One region of the Streptomyces sp. MMBL 11-1 genome, then DNA from elsewhere that is predicted to be linked to it. Evidence: riboswitches for the same ligand, from Rfam matches in the RefSeq annotation. Region 1 holds a riboswitch; the other holds the start of a gene.

Region 1 (7,232 bases):
TGTCCTCCTCGCCCTCGCCCTCGCCCTCGTTCCCGCTCTCGCCCGCTCGCGTCGTCCCCGCCACCGTGCTCACCCGGACCCCCTCCGTCAGCCGTCACCATCATCAAGGGACGCAGATCCGCCGGTTCCGCCTGCTCGCGACCGTGCGGCCCCCGCCCCGCGCCCAAGCATGCGGGGAGAACGGCAAAGCCCGCCCGCACTCCAGCCCACCGGTCGGACCGGACGCGGGCGGTGCGCGCCGCCCCGCACGCCCCGGCCCGTCGGCCGGGAAACGCCACAGGGGCGGCACCTCCGTGAAGAGGTACCGCCCCTGTGGGACGTACGCGAACTTCGATCAGCCGGAGGCACCCGGAGAGGCCCGGGGCTCCGCGGCGGATCAGAAGTCCATGTCACCGCCCGGCATGCCGCCCGGAGCCGCCGCGGCGGCCTTCTCGGGCTTGTCGGCGATGACGGCCTCGGTGGTGAGGAAGAGCGCGGCGATGGACGCGGCGTTCTGCAGAGCGGAGCGCGTGACCTTCGCCGGGTCGATGATGCCCTCGGCGATCATGTCGACGTACTCGCCGGACGCGGCGTTGAGGCCGTGACCGATCGGCAGGTTGCGCACCTTCTCCACGACGACGCCACCCTCAAGACCACCGTTGACGGCGATCTGCTTGAGCGGGGCCTCCAGCGCGAGCTTCACGGCGTTGGCGCCGGTCGCCTCGTCGCCCGTGAGGTCGAGCTTCTCGAAGACGGCCGAGGCCTGGAGCAGAGCCACGCCACCACCGGCGACGATGCCCTCCTCGACGGCGGCCTTGGCGTTGCGCACCGCGTCCTCGATGCGGTGCTTGCGCTCCTTGAGCTCCACCTCGGTGGCGGCGCCGGCCTTGATGACGGCCACGCCGCCGGCCAGCTTCGCCAGACGCTCCTGGAGCTTCTCGCGGTCGTAGTCCGAGTCGGAGTTCTCGATCTCGGCACGGATCTGCTTGACGCGACCCTGAACCTGCTCGCTGTCACCGGCACCGTCGACGATCGTGGTCTCGTCCTTGGTGATGACGACCTTGCGGGCACGGCCGAGCAGGTCCAGGCCGGCGTTCTCCAGCTTGAGACCGACCTCCTCGGAGATCACGGTGCCACCGGTGAGGATGGCGATGTCCGCGAGCATGGCCTTGCGGCGGTCGCCGAAGCCCGGAGCCTTGACGGCGACGGACTTGAACGTGCCCTTGATCTTGTTGACGACCAGGGTGGAGAGCGCCTCGCCCTCGACGTCCTCGGCGATGATCAGCAGGGGCTTGCCCGACTGCATGACCTTCTCCAGCAGCGGGATCAGGTCCTTGACGCTGGCGATCTTCGAGTTGACGATCAGGATGTACGGGTCGTCGAGCGACGCCTCCATACGCTCCATGTCGGTCGCGAAGTAGGCCGAGATGTAGCCCTTGTCGAAGCGCATACCCTCGGTGAGCTCAAGCTCCAGACCGAAGGTCTGGGACTCCTCGACGGTGATGACGCCTTCCTTGCCGACCTTGTCCATCGCCTCGGCGATCTTGGCGCCGATCTCGGTGTCGGCGGCGGAGATGGAGGCGGTCGAAGCGATCTGCTCCTTGGTCTCCACGTCCTTGGCCTGCTCCAGCAGAGCGGCGGAGACGGCCTCGACGGCCTTCTCGATGCCCCGCTTGAGGGCCATCGGGTTGGCGCCTGCGGCGACGTTGCGCAGACCCTCGCGGACGAGAGCCTGAGCCAGAACGGTGGCGGTGGTCGTACCGTCGCCGGCGACGTCGTCCGTCTTCTTGGCGACCTCCTTGACCAGCTCCGCACCGATCTTCTCGTACGGGTCCTCGAGCTCGATCTCCTTGGCGATGGAAACACCATCGTTGGTGATCGTGGGCGCGCCCCACTTCTTCTCGAGGACGACGTTACGGCCCTTGGGGCCGAGGGTGACCTTGACGGCGTCGGCGAGCTGGTTCATCCCGCGCTCGAGACCGCGCCGTGCCTCCTCGTCGAACGCGATGATCTTGGCCATGTGAAGTGGTCCTCCCGGACAGGGGTGGATTCTCCGGACCGAGAGGCGCCCGCGACGGACGGCCTGCCTGCGTGGTGGTTCCTTGCCCCACCGCGCCTGCGGGCCTCACCGGCCCGGTCCAAGTTTCTGTCACTCTCACCTGGAGAGTGCTAACGCCAATGATTAGCACTCGACCCCTGCGAGTGCAAGCGTCCCTCTCCGGATGTGGACAACGGCGCCCATCGGATGTGAATGACGGCGCCCGCCCGGCGGGGCCGTCAGCACCCGCCGAACGCGGTCCGCGACACCGGGACGCCGGGACGCCGGGACGCCGGGACGCCGGGACGCCGGGACGCCGGGACGCCGGGACGCCGCGACGCCGGGACGCACGTAGGGCCCGGTCCCCTGATCCGGGAGCCGGGCCCTGCGTGCGTGAGTAGTGTCGTCGGACGACCGCGCCGAGCTCAGCCGACGGCGAGCTTGACCATGTCGGCCTGGGGCCCCTTCTGGCCCTGCGAGATCTCGAATTCAACTCGCTGACCCTCTTCGAGGGTGCGGTACCCGTCCATCTGGATCGCGCTGTAGTGGACGAAAACATCCGCACCACCGTCGACCGCGATGAAGCCGTACCCCTTCTCCGCGTTGAACCACTTGACGGTGCCCTGAGCCATGCCTAACTCCCCTATTACTGGCCCTTGCACGGGACCGCACTTCGCGGGCCCGGGTCGGAACTCACCCTCCGACAGGAGAGGGTGCGCGGCGCCGCAGCGCGTCGACCGCGGCCGAATGTATCCGCCCAACTGCCCTCTGCAACAGGTCAATCGGACGAGAATTCTGGGCAGGGAAGAACACGCGAATATGCGGGTTTGCAGAGATTTACGGGCAAGTCGGGCCAGACAAAGGGCACTTATGCCACAAAGGGTTCACGTACTTTGGCTGCTTCTTATCGGGGCCAGGCGCATTCTCATATGCGGGCGGCACGAGCAGCGGACGGTGCTTCCCCAACTCTACCGTGCTCAACCATGCAGAATTGCCCCCTCCGCTTCTCTCGCGGAGGGGGCAATGGTGGTCACACAGAGGTGCGATGGGGCCGCCGGGAGGCGGCCCGGCGGTTCAGCAGCCGCCGGCGACCGCGGGGATGATCGAGACGCCCGCGCCGTCCGGCGTGGCCGCGTCCAGCCCGCCCTCGAAGCGCACGTCGTCGTCGTTGACGTACACGTTCACGAAGCGGCGGAGCTTGCCCTGGTCGTCCAGGACCCGGGCCGCGATGCCCGGGTGGTCCTTCTCCAGGGACTCGATGACCTCGGAGAGCTTGGCGCCCTCCGCCGGGACCTCGGCCTGGCCGCCCGTGTACGTACGGAGGATGGTGGGGATGCGGACCTTGACGCTCATGGTGGGTGCCTTCCTGAAGTCTCGGGTGATCAGTTGGCGGCGAGGCCCGCGGCGCGGAACGCGTCCAGGCTCGGCTTGATGGTCGCCGTGGCCTGGGAGGTCGCGGAGACCGCGTCCAGCGTCTTGAGCCCGTCGCCGGTGTTCAGGACGACGGTGGTGAGCGCCGGATCGATGACGCCCGCCTCGATGAGCTTCTTCGTCACGCCGAGCGTCACGCCGCCCGCCGTCTCGCCGAAGATGCCCTCGGTGCGCGCCAGCAGCTTGATCGCGTCGACGACCTGCTCGTCGGTCACGTCCTCCACCGCGCCGCCGGTGCGGCGGGCGATGTCCAGGACGTACGGGCCGTCCGCCGGGTTGCCGATGGCCAGCGACTTGGCGATGGTGTTCGGCTTCTGGGGCCGTACGACGTCGTGACCGGCCTTGAAGGCGGCGGAGACCGGGGAGCAGCCCTCGGCCTGGGCGCCGAAGATCTTGTACGGCCTGTCCTCGACGAGGCCGAGCTTGATCAGCTCCTGGAACCCCTTGTCGATCTTCGTGAGCTGGGAGCCGGACGCGATCGGGATGACGATCTGGTCGGGCAGCCGCCAGCCGAGCTGCTCGCAGATCTCGTACGCCAGCGTCTTGGAGCCCTCGCCGTAGTACGGGCGCAGGTTGACGTTGACGAAGCCCCAGCCCTCGCCGAGCGGGTCGCCGATGAGCTCGGAGCAGAAGCGGTTGACGTCGTCGTAGTTGCCCTCGATGCCGACCAGCTCACCGCCGTACACCGCGGCCATCACGACCTTGCCCTGCTCCAGGTCGTGCGGGATGAAGACGCAGGAGCGCAGTCCGGCCCGGGCGGCGGCTGCGCCGACGGCTCCGGCCAGGTTGCCCGTGGAGGAGCAGGAGAGGGTGGTGAAGCCGAAGGCGCGGGCGGCCTCGACGGCGATGGCGACGACGCGGTCCTTGAAGGAGTGCGTCGGGTTGCCGGAGTCGTCCTTCACGTACAGGCCGCCGGTGACACCCAGCTCACGGGCGAGGTTGTCGGCCTTGACGAGCTTGGTGAAGCCGGGGTTGATGTTGGGCTTCTCCGCGACGTCGGCGGGCACCGGCAGCAGCGGGGCGTAACGCCAGATGTTGTCCGGGCCGGCCTCGATGGCCTTCCGCAGCTCCTCCGGGGAGCCGGTGGGCAGGTCGTAGGCCACTTCCAGCGGCCCGAAACAGGACGCGCAGGCGAAGAGGGGGCCGAGCTCGAAACGCTCGCCGCACTCGCGGCAGGAAAGCGCCGCGGCGGGACCGAGATCGACGGCCGGGGCGGAAGAAGAAGCGGTGCTGCCTGCAACGGTCTGAACAGCCATGATGGCGGAGGTCCCTTTCTCCTCATCTTCCTCGCGACGCATTTCGCCGCAAGACGGAATTGGCACCTTCCCCACCGTGACCTCGCGGTCGGCGGGAGGGTTGCCGGGACTTCAACGGGCCGTTCCCTCAGTCCCTCTGGATGAGCTCTATGGCGCTGGATCTTCGATCCAGGCGTTTGTGTGCGGTCCGACCCCGACATGCGACGGCCATACGCGTTGTTCAAGACTGTAACCGAAGCACCGGACCGTTGAGATAGTCGTCCGAACCGCGAGATGGATCACACACAGGGAGTGCCGACCGTGCTCGAAGAGGTGGAACGCTGGCTGACCAGGCGTTCCTGGTCGTCCGGCGACCGCCCGTTGAACCGGCTCACCGACGCCCGGGAGGCCGATCCGCGCGGCACGTCGGTGAGCGTGGTGCTGCCCGCCCTGAACGAGGAGGCCACGGTCGGTGCGATCGTGGCGACGATCCGCCGGGAGCTGATGGAGAAGGTCCGGCTCGTCGACGAACTCGTGGTGATCGACTCCGGCTCCACCGACGCCACCGCCGCCGTGGCCCGGGCGGCGGGCGCCCGGGTGGTCCACCGGGACGCGATCCTGCCCCGGATACCGGCCCTGCCCGGCAAGGGCGAGGTGCTGTGGCGCTCACTCCTGGTGACCAGTGGTGAGATCGTCTGCTTCGTGGACGCCGATCTCAGAGACTTCTCGGCGGACTTCGTCTCGGGTACGGTCGGGCCGCTCCTCACCGACCCGTCCGTCCAGTTCGTCAAGGCGATGTACGACCGCCCGCTCGGCAAGAGCGCGGGGCAGGGCGGCCGGGTCACCGAGCTGGTGGCGCGCCCGCTGCTCAATCTGCACTGGCCCCAGCTGGCCGGGTTCGTTCAGCCGCTGGGCGGCGAGTACGCGGTGCGGCGGTCCTTGCTGGAGCGGCTGCCGTTCCCGGTCGGTTACGGAGTGGAGCTGGGGCTGCTGGTGGACGCGCTGCACACGGTGGGTCTGGACGCCCTGGGCCAGGTCGACGTCGGCGTGCGCGTCCACCGCCACCAGGACGGGCAGGCACTGGGCCGGATGGCGGCGGCGATCTACCGCACGGCGCAGCTGCGGCTCTCCCGGGGCCATCTGGTGCGGCCCGTGCTGACCCAGTTCGAGCGCGGCGAGGACGGCTTCGTGCCCCGCACCCATGCGGTGGACACGGAGGAGCGGCCGCCGATGCGGGAGATCGCGGAGTACGCGGAGCGATGGGCCGCTTGACGCCTTGAGGCGTTTGGGGGCTTCCCGAACGGGCTAGGTTCCGCTACATGGTCTCCGAGCACGCCGAACACGAAACCGAACCCGGATCCGAGCCCGTGGCCGCCTCCACCGCCCGGGTCCTCGTCGCGTCCAACCGCGGCCCCGTCTCGTACACGCTCGGCGAGGACGGGACGCTCGACGCCAGACGCGGCGGCGGCGGGCTGGTCTCCGGGCTGAGCGCCGTCGACGACAAGCTGTGGGTCTGCGCGGCCCTCGGCGACGGGGACCGCGAGGCGGTGCGGCGCGGGGTCGGCGAAGCGGGCGTGCGGATGCTCGACATCGACGCGGAGGTGCACGCCGACGCGTACAACGGCATCGCCAACTCGGTGCTGTGGTTCGTCCACCACCTGCTCTACCAGACGCCCGTCGAGCCGGTCTTCGACGCGGAGTTCCGCCGTCGGTGGGCCTCGTACGAGACGTACAACCGGGCCTTCGCCCGGGCGCTCGCCGAGGAGGCGGGCCCCGGGGCGTCGGTCCTCGTCCAGGACTACCACCTGGCCCTGGTCCCCGGCATGCTCCGTGAGCTGCGCCCGGATCTCAGGATCGGCCACTTCTCGCACACCCCGTGGGCGCCCGTCGACTACTTCCGGCTGCTGCCCGACGACATCGCGGAGCAGTTGCTGCGCGGCGTCCTCGGCGCGGACCGGGCCGCGTTCCTGACCCGGCGCTGGGCGGACGCGTTCATCGGCTGCTGCACGGAGATCCTGGGCGGGACGGGCCGGACCAGGATCGGGGTGCACGGCCTGGGGGCCGACGCGGACTTCCTGCGCCGGCGCTCGCACGAGGCGGACGTGGACGAGCGGATGGCGGCGTTGCGCGATCAGGTGGGCGAGGGCCGGAAGACCATCGTCCGGGTGGACCGCACCGAGCTGTCCAAGAACATCGTGCGCGGCCTGCACGCGTACCGGGCCCTGCTCGACGCCCACCCCGAGTGGCGCGAGCGCGTCGTGCACATCGCCTTCGCCTACCCCTCCCGGCAGGACCTGGCCGTCTACCGGGACTACACGGCGGCGGTGCAGTCCCTGGCCACGGAGATCAACGGAGCGTACGGCACCGAGAGCTGGACGCCGGTCGTCCTTCACGTCAAGGACGACTTCGCCCGCTCGCTGGCCGCGTACCGGCTGGCGGACGTGGCCCTGGTCAACCCCATTCGCGACGGCATGAACCTGGTCGCCAAGGAGGTGCCCGTCGTCTCCGACCACGGCTGCGCGCTGGTGCTGTCGCGGGAGGCGGGGGCG
Region 2 (7,232 bases), 2.6 Mb from region 1:
TGAACCGGGCGTACTGCCGTAGCTGGGCGGGCAGTTCGGCGACGGTCAGCCCGCCGAAGGCGTCCGAGACCAGCGCGACGACCCGCCGTCGCACACCCTCGGGCAGCGGACGGCCGAGCGCCTCTGCACCGCCGTCGGCCTCATCGGCCGGTCCGGCGCCGCTGGTCGGCTGATCCACCGTCCGTCACCCCATAGATGTGTGATGGGTGCGCTCCCTCTCAGGAAGCGGCACCCGGCCTGTCCACCAGTTCGATCTGGTCCACCGCGTTGCACCAACGACAGCGGACCGACTCGATGGTCTCACTGACGACCTCCCGCTCCTCGACACTCGACTCACCGGCCAGGTCGAGGTGCACGTACTCCACGACCTTGGAGGAGCGGGTCACATCGAAGCGCGTGAGATTGCCGCACAGCGTGCAGCGCCAGCGCGTCCCGTCCGTCGGCAGGGGAACCGTCGTCATCGTTGCGTCCTCTTTCGTCGTCTCCAGGAGCCCGCGCCGGGCGCGCCGCCGCGACTCCGCCTGTCTACGTCAAGGATCTCGCGGTGCGCCGTCGAACTGCGGAAGTCCTGGCGTAACCCTACGGCCTCGCGTACGGGCACCGGCACGGCGAGGCGCTCCCTCCCGCTTCCCCACCGGTACGTCATGCTCTGTCCATGATCGAGTGGCGGCAGGCCGACTGGCGGACCACGGCCGGAAGGATCCGGGACGCGGCGCTGTCGAGCGGCGCCCCGGTCACCTACGGACTGATCGGCGCCTGCGGCGTGATCTTCCTGATCAGCCCGCTGTCCGGGTTCGGCGGTGCCGCCCATCGGAGCGAGGACGCGCTGCTCGCCGCGCAGGCGGGGTACTTCGAGCGGTGGGGGGTGATCCCCGCCGACCTGTGGGAGGGGTCGGCGCACGCGCTGATCACACCGTTCACGGCGCTGTTCGTGCACGGCAGCTGGCTGCACCTGCTGGGGAACCTGTTGTTCCTGTACGTGTTCGGCGCGATGGCCGAGGAGCGCATGGGCCGGGTGCGGTTCGCCCTGTTCTACGTGGGCTGCGGCTATGTGGCCCTGGCCTGCTACGCGGCGGCGCACGCGGACTCCGAGCAGACGCTGGTCGGGGCGTCGGGGGCGATCTCCGCGGTGCTCGGGGCGTTCCTGTACCTGTTCCCCAGGACCCGGGTGACCAGCCTGTTCCCGTTTCTCTTCTTCCTGCCGCTGCGCTTCCCCGCCTGGATCGTGCTGGCCTTCTGGTTCGGGCTCCAGTGGGCGGCGGCGCAGGGGGCGGGCAGCGGCCCCGGGGTGGCGTATCTGGCGCATGTGGCGGGCTTCGCGGCCGGGTTCCTCTACGCCTGGGGACGTTATGGGCGTACGGCTAGAGTGAAGGTTCCAGCCACGGCCACCGAGGGAGACAGCCAGCCGTGATCACCGCGATCGTGCTCATCAAGACCAGCGTGGACCGGATTCCGGAGATCGCCGAGGCCATCGCCGCGCTGGACAGCGTCAGCGAGGTCTTCTCCGTCACCGGCACCCACGACCTGATCGCCATGGTCCGTGTCGCCAGGCACGACGACCTCGCCGACGTCATCCCCGGCCGGATCAGCAAGATCCCGGGCGTCGAGGGCACCGACACCCACGTGGCGTTCCGTACGTACTCCCAGCACGACCTGGAAGCGGCCTTCTCCATCGGCCTCGACGTGTAGGCGCGGGCGCCACCGGCGACGCGCCTCGGCCGGGGACAGGCAGCGGGCCTGTCCCCGGCCGAGGCGTTTCATCAGGACGTGTCTCAGAGCCGGGCGGCTTCGCCCCGGTCCGGGACGCAGCGGCCGTCCTCGGTCCGGTAGCTCCACCGGGCGCCCTCGCGGACCAGCTCGGAGACCGCGCGCAGGAAACGGTCGATGTGCTCGTCGGGCGTACCGGCGCCGAAGCTGACGCGGATCGCGTTGAGCGAGCTTTCACCCGGCTCGGCCTCCGGCGCGCCGCACTCGCCCGGGTCCTGCGGGTCGCTGCCGAGCAGGGTGCGCACCAGCGGGTGGGCGCAGAAGAGGCCGTCGCGCACGCCGATGCCGTACTCGGCGGAGAGGGCGGCGGCGAAGTGCGAGCTGTTCCAGCCGCGCACCACGAAGGAGATGACGCCGACCCGGGGGGCGTCGTCGCCGAACAGGGAGAGCACCCGCACCTCGGGCACCTCGGCGAGCCCCTCGCGGACCCGGCTCACCAGCTCCTGCTCCCGGGCGACCAGGCCCTCGAAGCCCGCTTCCGTCAGGGCCTTGCAGGCGGAGGCGATGGAGTAGACGCCGATGACATTGGGCGAACCGGCCTCGTGACGGGCGGCCGTGGTGTGCCAGTCGACGTCCACGCCGCCGTCGGCGCGCCGGGCGACCGTGCGGGACGCGCCGCCGCCGGCGAGGTACGGCTCCGCCGCCCGGAGCCAGTCGGCGCGGCCGGCCAGGACCCCGGAGCCGAAGGGCGCGTACAGCTTGTGGCCGGAGAACGCGACCCAGTCGACGTCCAGTTCGGCGATGTCCACGGGGTGGTGCGGGGCCAGCTGGGCGGCGTCGAGCACGATGCGGGCGCCGTGCGCGTGGGCGGCGGCGGCCAGTTCCCGTACCGGCCACAGCTCGCCGGTCACGTTGGACGCGCCGGTGACGCAGACGAGGGCGGGGCCGTAGGGGTCGCGGTCGGCGAGCGCGCGCTCCAGGGTCTCGACGGCCTGGGCCGGGGTGCGGGGCGCGTCGAGGTAGGTGACCCGGGCGTCGCGCCAGGGCAGCAGGGACGCGTGGTGCTCGGTCTCGTACACGAAGACCTGGCAGTCGGCGGGGAGCGCGGAGGCCAGCAGGTTGAGGGAGTCGGTCGTGGAGCGGGTGAAGACCACCTGGTCCTCCGCGCGGCAGCCGAGGAACTCCGCGACCGTGCGGCGGCTGTTCTCGAAGAGGTCGGTGGAGAGCTGGGAGAGGTAGCCGGCGCCGCGGTGGACGCTGCCGTAGTACGGGGCGTACGCCGCGACGTCGTCCCAGACCCGCTGGAGGGCCGGGGCGCTGGCGGCGTAGTCGAGCGCGGCGTAGGTGACCTCACCACCGGTGACGAGCGGGACGGTGACGTTCTGCCCCAGAACGGGCAACGGGGCACAAACCGACGGGTCGAGGGCAGCGGTGGGGACAGACATGGCGAACTCCCGTAACAGGCAGGCGAAATCCGTGCGCCGGCAGTACGCGGCAGCGCAGGGGGAAGAAAAAAGGATGCGCGGAAGGAGGGCGTTCAGCCCTAGCGCATTCGCTTGCTCACAGAAGGCTCCCTAGGGACCAGGACCCCGGGGGCTGGCATCCGCTGGATGCCGAGGGGCCCGCGCTTGCCGCAGACCTCGCTGCCTGCGGCCTGGTCTTCACCCGGGGCACCCCGCCACGGACGGAGGGTTGCCGGACAGCGGGCCGGGGCCGTAGTCGCTGTCACTCATGACCTGCGCAGCATCTTGCCATATGTGCGCACACGCGCAAGGGCGCGGTCCGGCATCCGGACCGCGCCCCGCGTCACACCGTGTGCCCCGGAGGCTTCTCCGCGGCGCGTCAGGCGTTGCTGGCCGCCACCCAGCGCTCCAGGGCCCGCTTGGCGGCTCCGGAGTCGATGGCCTCGGCCGCGACGAGGATCTTCGCCGCGAGCTGTTCGGTCAGCGTGCCGGGGCCCGGGTCCAGGGCCACCAGGGCCGCCGCCGAGTTGAGCAGCACCGCCTCCCGTACCGCGCCGCCCTCGCCGTCCAGCAGGCGGCGGGCCACATCGGCGTTGTACGAGGCGTCGGCGCCGCGCAGCGCCTCGACGGGGACGATGGGCAGCCCGACGTCGCGCGGGTCGAAGGGCTCCTCGCGGACCACGCCGTCGCGCACCACCCAGACCCGGGAGGTCGCGGTGGTGGTCAGCTCGTCGAGGCCGTCGTCACCGCGGAAGACCAGGGACGAGTTGCCCCGGTCGGCCAGCACACCCGCGACGATGGGCGCCATCCGGGCGTCGGCGACGCCGACCGCCTGGGCGCGGACCTGGGCCGGGTTGGTGAGGGGGCCCAGGATGTTGAACGTGGTCTGCGCGCCGAGTTCCTTGCGGGCCTTGGCGGCGTACCGCAGGGCGGGGTGGAACTTCACGGCGAAGCAGAAGGTGATGCCCGCCGCTTCGGCGACCTCGACCACCCGCCGCGGGGTCAACTCCAGGTTGACGCCGAGCTTCTCCAGCACGTCGGAGGAGCCGCTCGCGGAGGAAGCGGCCCGGTTGCCGTGCTTGACGACCTTCGCACCGGTGCCGGCGATGACGATCGCGGACATGGTCGAGATGTTGACCGTCCTGGCGAGGTCGCCGCCGGTGCCGACGATGTCGACGGTGCGGCCCGGCACGTGGATGGTGTTGGCGTGGGTGTACATCGCGCGGACCAGGCCGGTGACCTCGTCGACGGTCTCGCCCTTGGCCCGCAGCGCGACGGCGAACCCGGCGATCTGGGCGTCGGTGGCCTCGCCGCTCATGATGCGGTCCATGGCCCACGCGGTCTCCTCGGAGCTGAGGTTCTCGCCGCGCAGGAGGGGGTTCAGGAGGCCGGGCCAGGAACGGTCCGCCACGCTGTCGCCGCCGCTCGGGGTCACAACGTTCATGGTCCGCTCCAGGGTCCACAGCCGGTCAGGAAAGTTGGCTCCACCCTATCCAGCCGGAGGGACCGCGAAGAGCCCCGTCCATCGAATGGACGGGGCTCTCACGGTGGCGACCGTTTCAGGCGATCAGTGGTGGCTGTGGCTCTCGCTGATCTCCTTGTACTCCTCCGGGGTCGCCTTGGGGATCTGGTTCCCGTCGGCGAAGTACCCCTTGCTGAGCTTGGCGCGCAGCTTCTGCACCGGGGAGATCTTGCGCTTGACGCCGTTCTCGTCGACCGCGGGGCCGAGGTCGAGCGGCTGGTACTGCTCGTGCGCCGTGAGCGTGTGCAGCTGCCCGGGGCTGAGCGGCTCGTGGATCTCGACGAACTCACCGTGCGGCAGGCGCTTGATGATGCCGGTCTCGCGACCGTGCAGCACCTTCTCCCGGTCGCGGCGCTGGAGGCCGAGGCAGATCCGCTTGGTGACGATGAACGCGATGACCGGTCCGACGAAGAAGAAGATCCGGACGAACCAGGTGATGGCGTTGATCGACAGGTGGAAGTGCGTGGCCCACAGGTCGTTTCCACCGCCGACGAGGCCGATGAAGTACGCCGTGATCCAGGCGACGCCGAAGCCCGTACGGGTCGGGGCGTTGCGCGGGCGGTCCAGGATGTGGTGCTCGCGCTTGTCGCCGGTGATCCAGGACTCGATGAACGGGTACACCGCGATCGCGGTGAGGACCACGCCGAAGCCGACCAGCGGGATGAACACGCCCAGGGCGAGCGTGTGGCCCCACAGGTTGATCTCCCAGCCCGGCATCACACGGACCAGCCCCTCGGCGAAGCCCATGTACCAGTCGGGCTGGGCGCCGGTGGAGACCTGGTCGACCCGGTACGGACCGAGCGCCCAGATCGGGTTGATCGTGGCGATGGCCGAGATGGCCGCGATGACGCCGAAGACGAGGAAGAAGAACCCTCCGGCCTTCGCCATGTACACGGGCAGCAGCGGCATGCCGACGACGTTCTTGTTGGTCCGGCCGGGACCCGCGAACTGCGTGTGCTTGTGGTAGAAGACCAGGATCAGGTGGGCCACCAGCAGACCGAGCATGATGCCCGGCAGCAGCAGGATGTGGATCGAGTAGAACCGGGCCACGAAGTCGTGGCCGGGGAACTCGCCGCCGAACAGGAACATCGAGATGTACGTACCGACGATCGGCACGGACAGGATCGCGCCCTGGGTGAAGCGGACACCCGTACCGGAGAGCAGGTCGTCCGGGAGGGAGTAGCCGGTGAACCCGGTGAACATGCCGAGCACGAACAGCAGGAAGCCGAAGAGCCAGTTGATCTCGCGCGGCTTGCGGAACGCACCCGTGAAGAACACGCGCATCATGTGCACGAACATGGCGGCCAGGAAGATCAGCGCGGCCCAGTGGTGGATCTGCCGTACGAGCAGACCACCGCGGACCTCGAAGCTGATCTTCAGGGTCGAGGCGTAGGCCTCGGACATCCGGATGCCCTGCATGGGCTCGTACGGACCGTGGTAAACGATCTCGCCCATGCTCGGCTGGAAGAACAGCGTCAGATACACACCCGTGAGGATGATGATGATGAAGCTGTAGAGCGCGACCTCACCGAGCATGAAGGACCAGTGGTCCGGGAAGATCTTGCGCATGTTGGCCTTGGCGAGGCCGTAGATGCCCAGTCGGCCGTCCGCCCAGTCGGCCACCCGCTCGCCGGCCGGAGCCTTGCGCCCGCTCGCCGGTCCGGCGGCGGAGGGGTTCTTCGGTGCAGTACTCATCCGCGCTCCCAGAAGGCAGCACCGACGGGCTCGTCGAAGTCGCCGAGCGCCTCGAGGTTGCCCTCGCTGTTGACACCGATCCGCAGCTGCGGAAGGGCGTGGCCGGCCGGACCGAAGATGACGCGAGCGCCGTCGGAGAGGTCGAAGGTGGACTGGTGGCACGGGCAGAGCACGTGGTGGGTCTGCTGCTCGTACAGGCTGATCGGGCAGCCGACGTGGGTGCAGATCTTGGAGAACGCGACGATGCCCTCGTGGGCCCAGTCACGCTGGCGCTTGTCCTTGATGTCGTCCGGCTCGATGCGGACGATCATCAGGGCCGCCTTGCCCATCTGCGTCTGGAAGTCGTGCGACTCCGGGTCGAGCCCCTCGGGCATGGCGAAAGCCAGCGACCCGACGGTGATGTGCTCGGGGCGCAGGGGCTTCATCGTGTTCATGTTGATGAGCTGCTTGCCCTCGGCCCACAGGGTGGTCCGGAGCTTCTTCTCCGGCAGCGGACCGAGGTCGCGCAGCAGGACCACACCGGAGAGCGGCACCAGGGCCAGCGCGCCGAACATGGTGTTGCGGATCAGCTTGCGCCGGCCGATCGCGGACTCCTCGGCGCCTGCCTTGAAGTCGGCCAGGACCTGAGCCTTGACCTCGGGCGGGGCCTCGATCGGGTGGCGGTCGGCGGCGACCTCGACGTCGGACATCAGGGTGCGCGCCCAGTGGACGGCTCCCGCGCCGATGAAGAAGAGCGCCGCGCCCAGGGTGAGACCCAGGGAGAAGTTGAGCGGGCTCACATGGCCGAAGGGCCAGATGTAGACGATCTTGTCCACCGGGAAGATGACGTAGGAGGCGATGAAGCC

Evidence for each region. A riboswitch is a leader RNA that binds a small molecule or an ion and turns the genes downstream of it on or off. The one in region 1 is predicted to bind S-adenosylmethionine.
Region 2: it holds a riboswitch for S-adenosylmethionine, as region 1 does, so the genes downstream of both, PSQ21_RS07605 (aminotransferase class V-fold PLP-dependent enzyme) here and thrC (threonine synthase) in region 1, are expected to answer to the same signal.

The regions. Positions count from the first base shown of each region.
Region 1 is NZ_CP117709.1:4,418,874-4,426,105, reverse strand. It holds gene PSQ21_RS19435 (ABC transporter ATP-binding protein) at 1-73, opposite strand, end outside; gene groL (chaperonin GroEL) at 377-1,999, opposite strand; gene PSQ21_RS19425 (cold-shock protein) at 2,443-2,649, opposite strand; gene PSQ21_RS19420 (MoaD/ThiS family protein) at 3,092-3,370, opposite strand; gene thrC (threonine synthase) at 3,400-4,704, opposite strand; SAM riboswitch class I at 4,724-4,851, opposite strand; gene PSQ21_RS19410 (glucosyl-3-phosphoglycerate synthase) at 5,005-5,955, shown strand; gene PSQ21_RS19405 (alpha,alpha-trehalose-phosphate synthase (UDP-forming)) at 6,003-7,232, shown strand, end outside.
Region 2 is NZ_CP117709.1:1,779,111-1,786,342, forward strand. It holds gene PSQ21_RS07585 (NYN domain-containing protein) at 1-178, opposite strand, end outside; gene PSQ21_RS07590 (hypothetical protein) at 219-461, opposite strand; gene PSQ21_RS07595 (rhomboid family intramembrane serine protease) at 656-1,411, shown strand; gene PSQ21_RS07600 (Lrp/AsnC family transcriptional regulator) at 1,408-1,689, shown strand; gene PSQ21_RS07605 (aminotransferase class V-fold PLP-dependent enzyme) at 1,773-3,152, opposite strand; SAM riboswitch class IV at 3,327-3,444, opposite strand; gene trpD (anthranilate phosphoribosyltransferase) at 3,550-4,614, opposite strand; gene qcrB (cytochrome bc1 complex cytochrome b subunit) at 4,738-6,387, opposite strand; gene qcrA (cytochrome bc1 complex Rieske iron-sulfur subunit) at 6,384-7,232, opposite strand, start outside.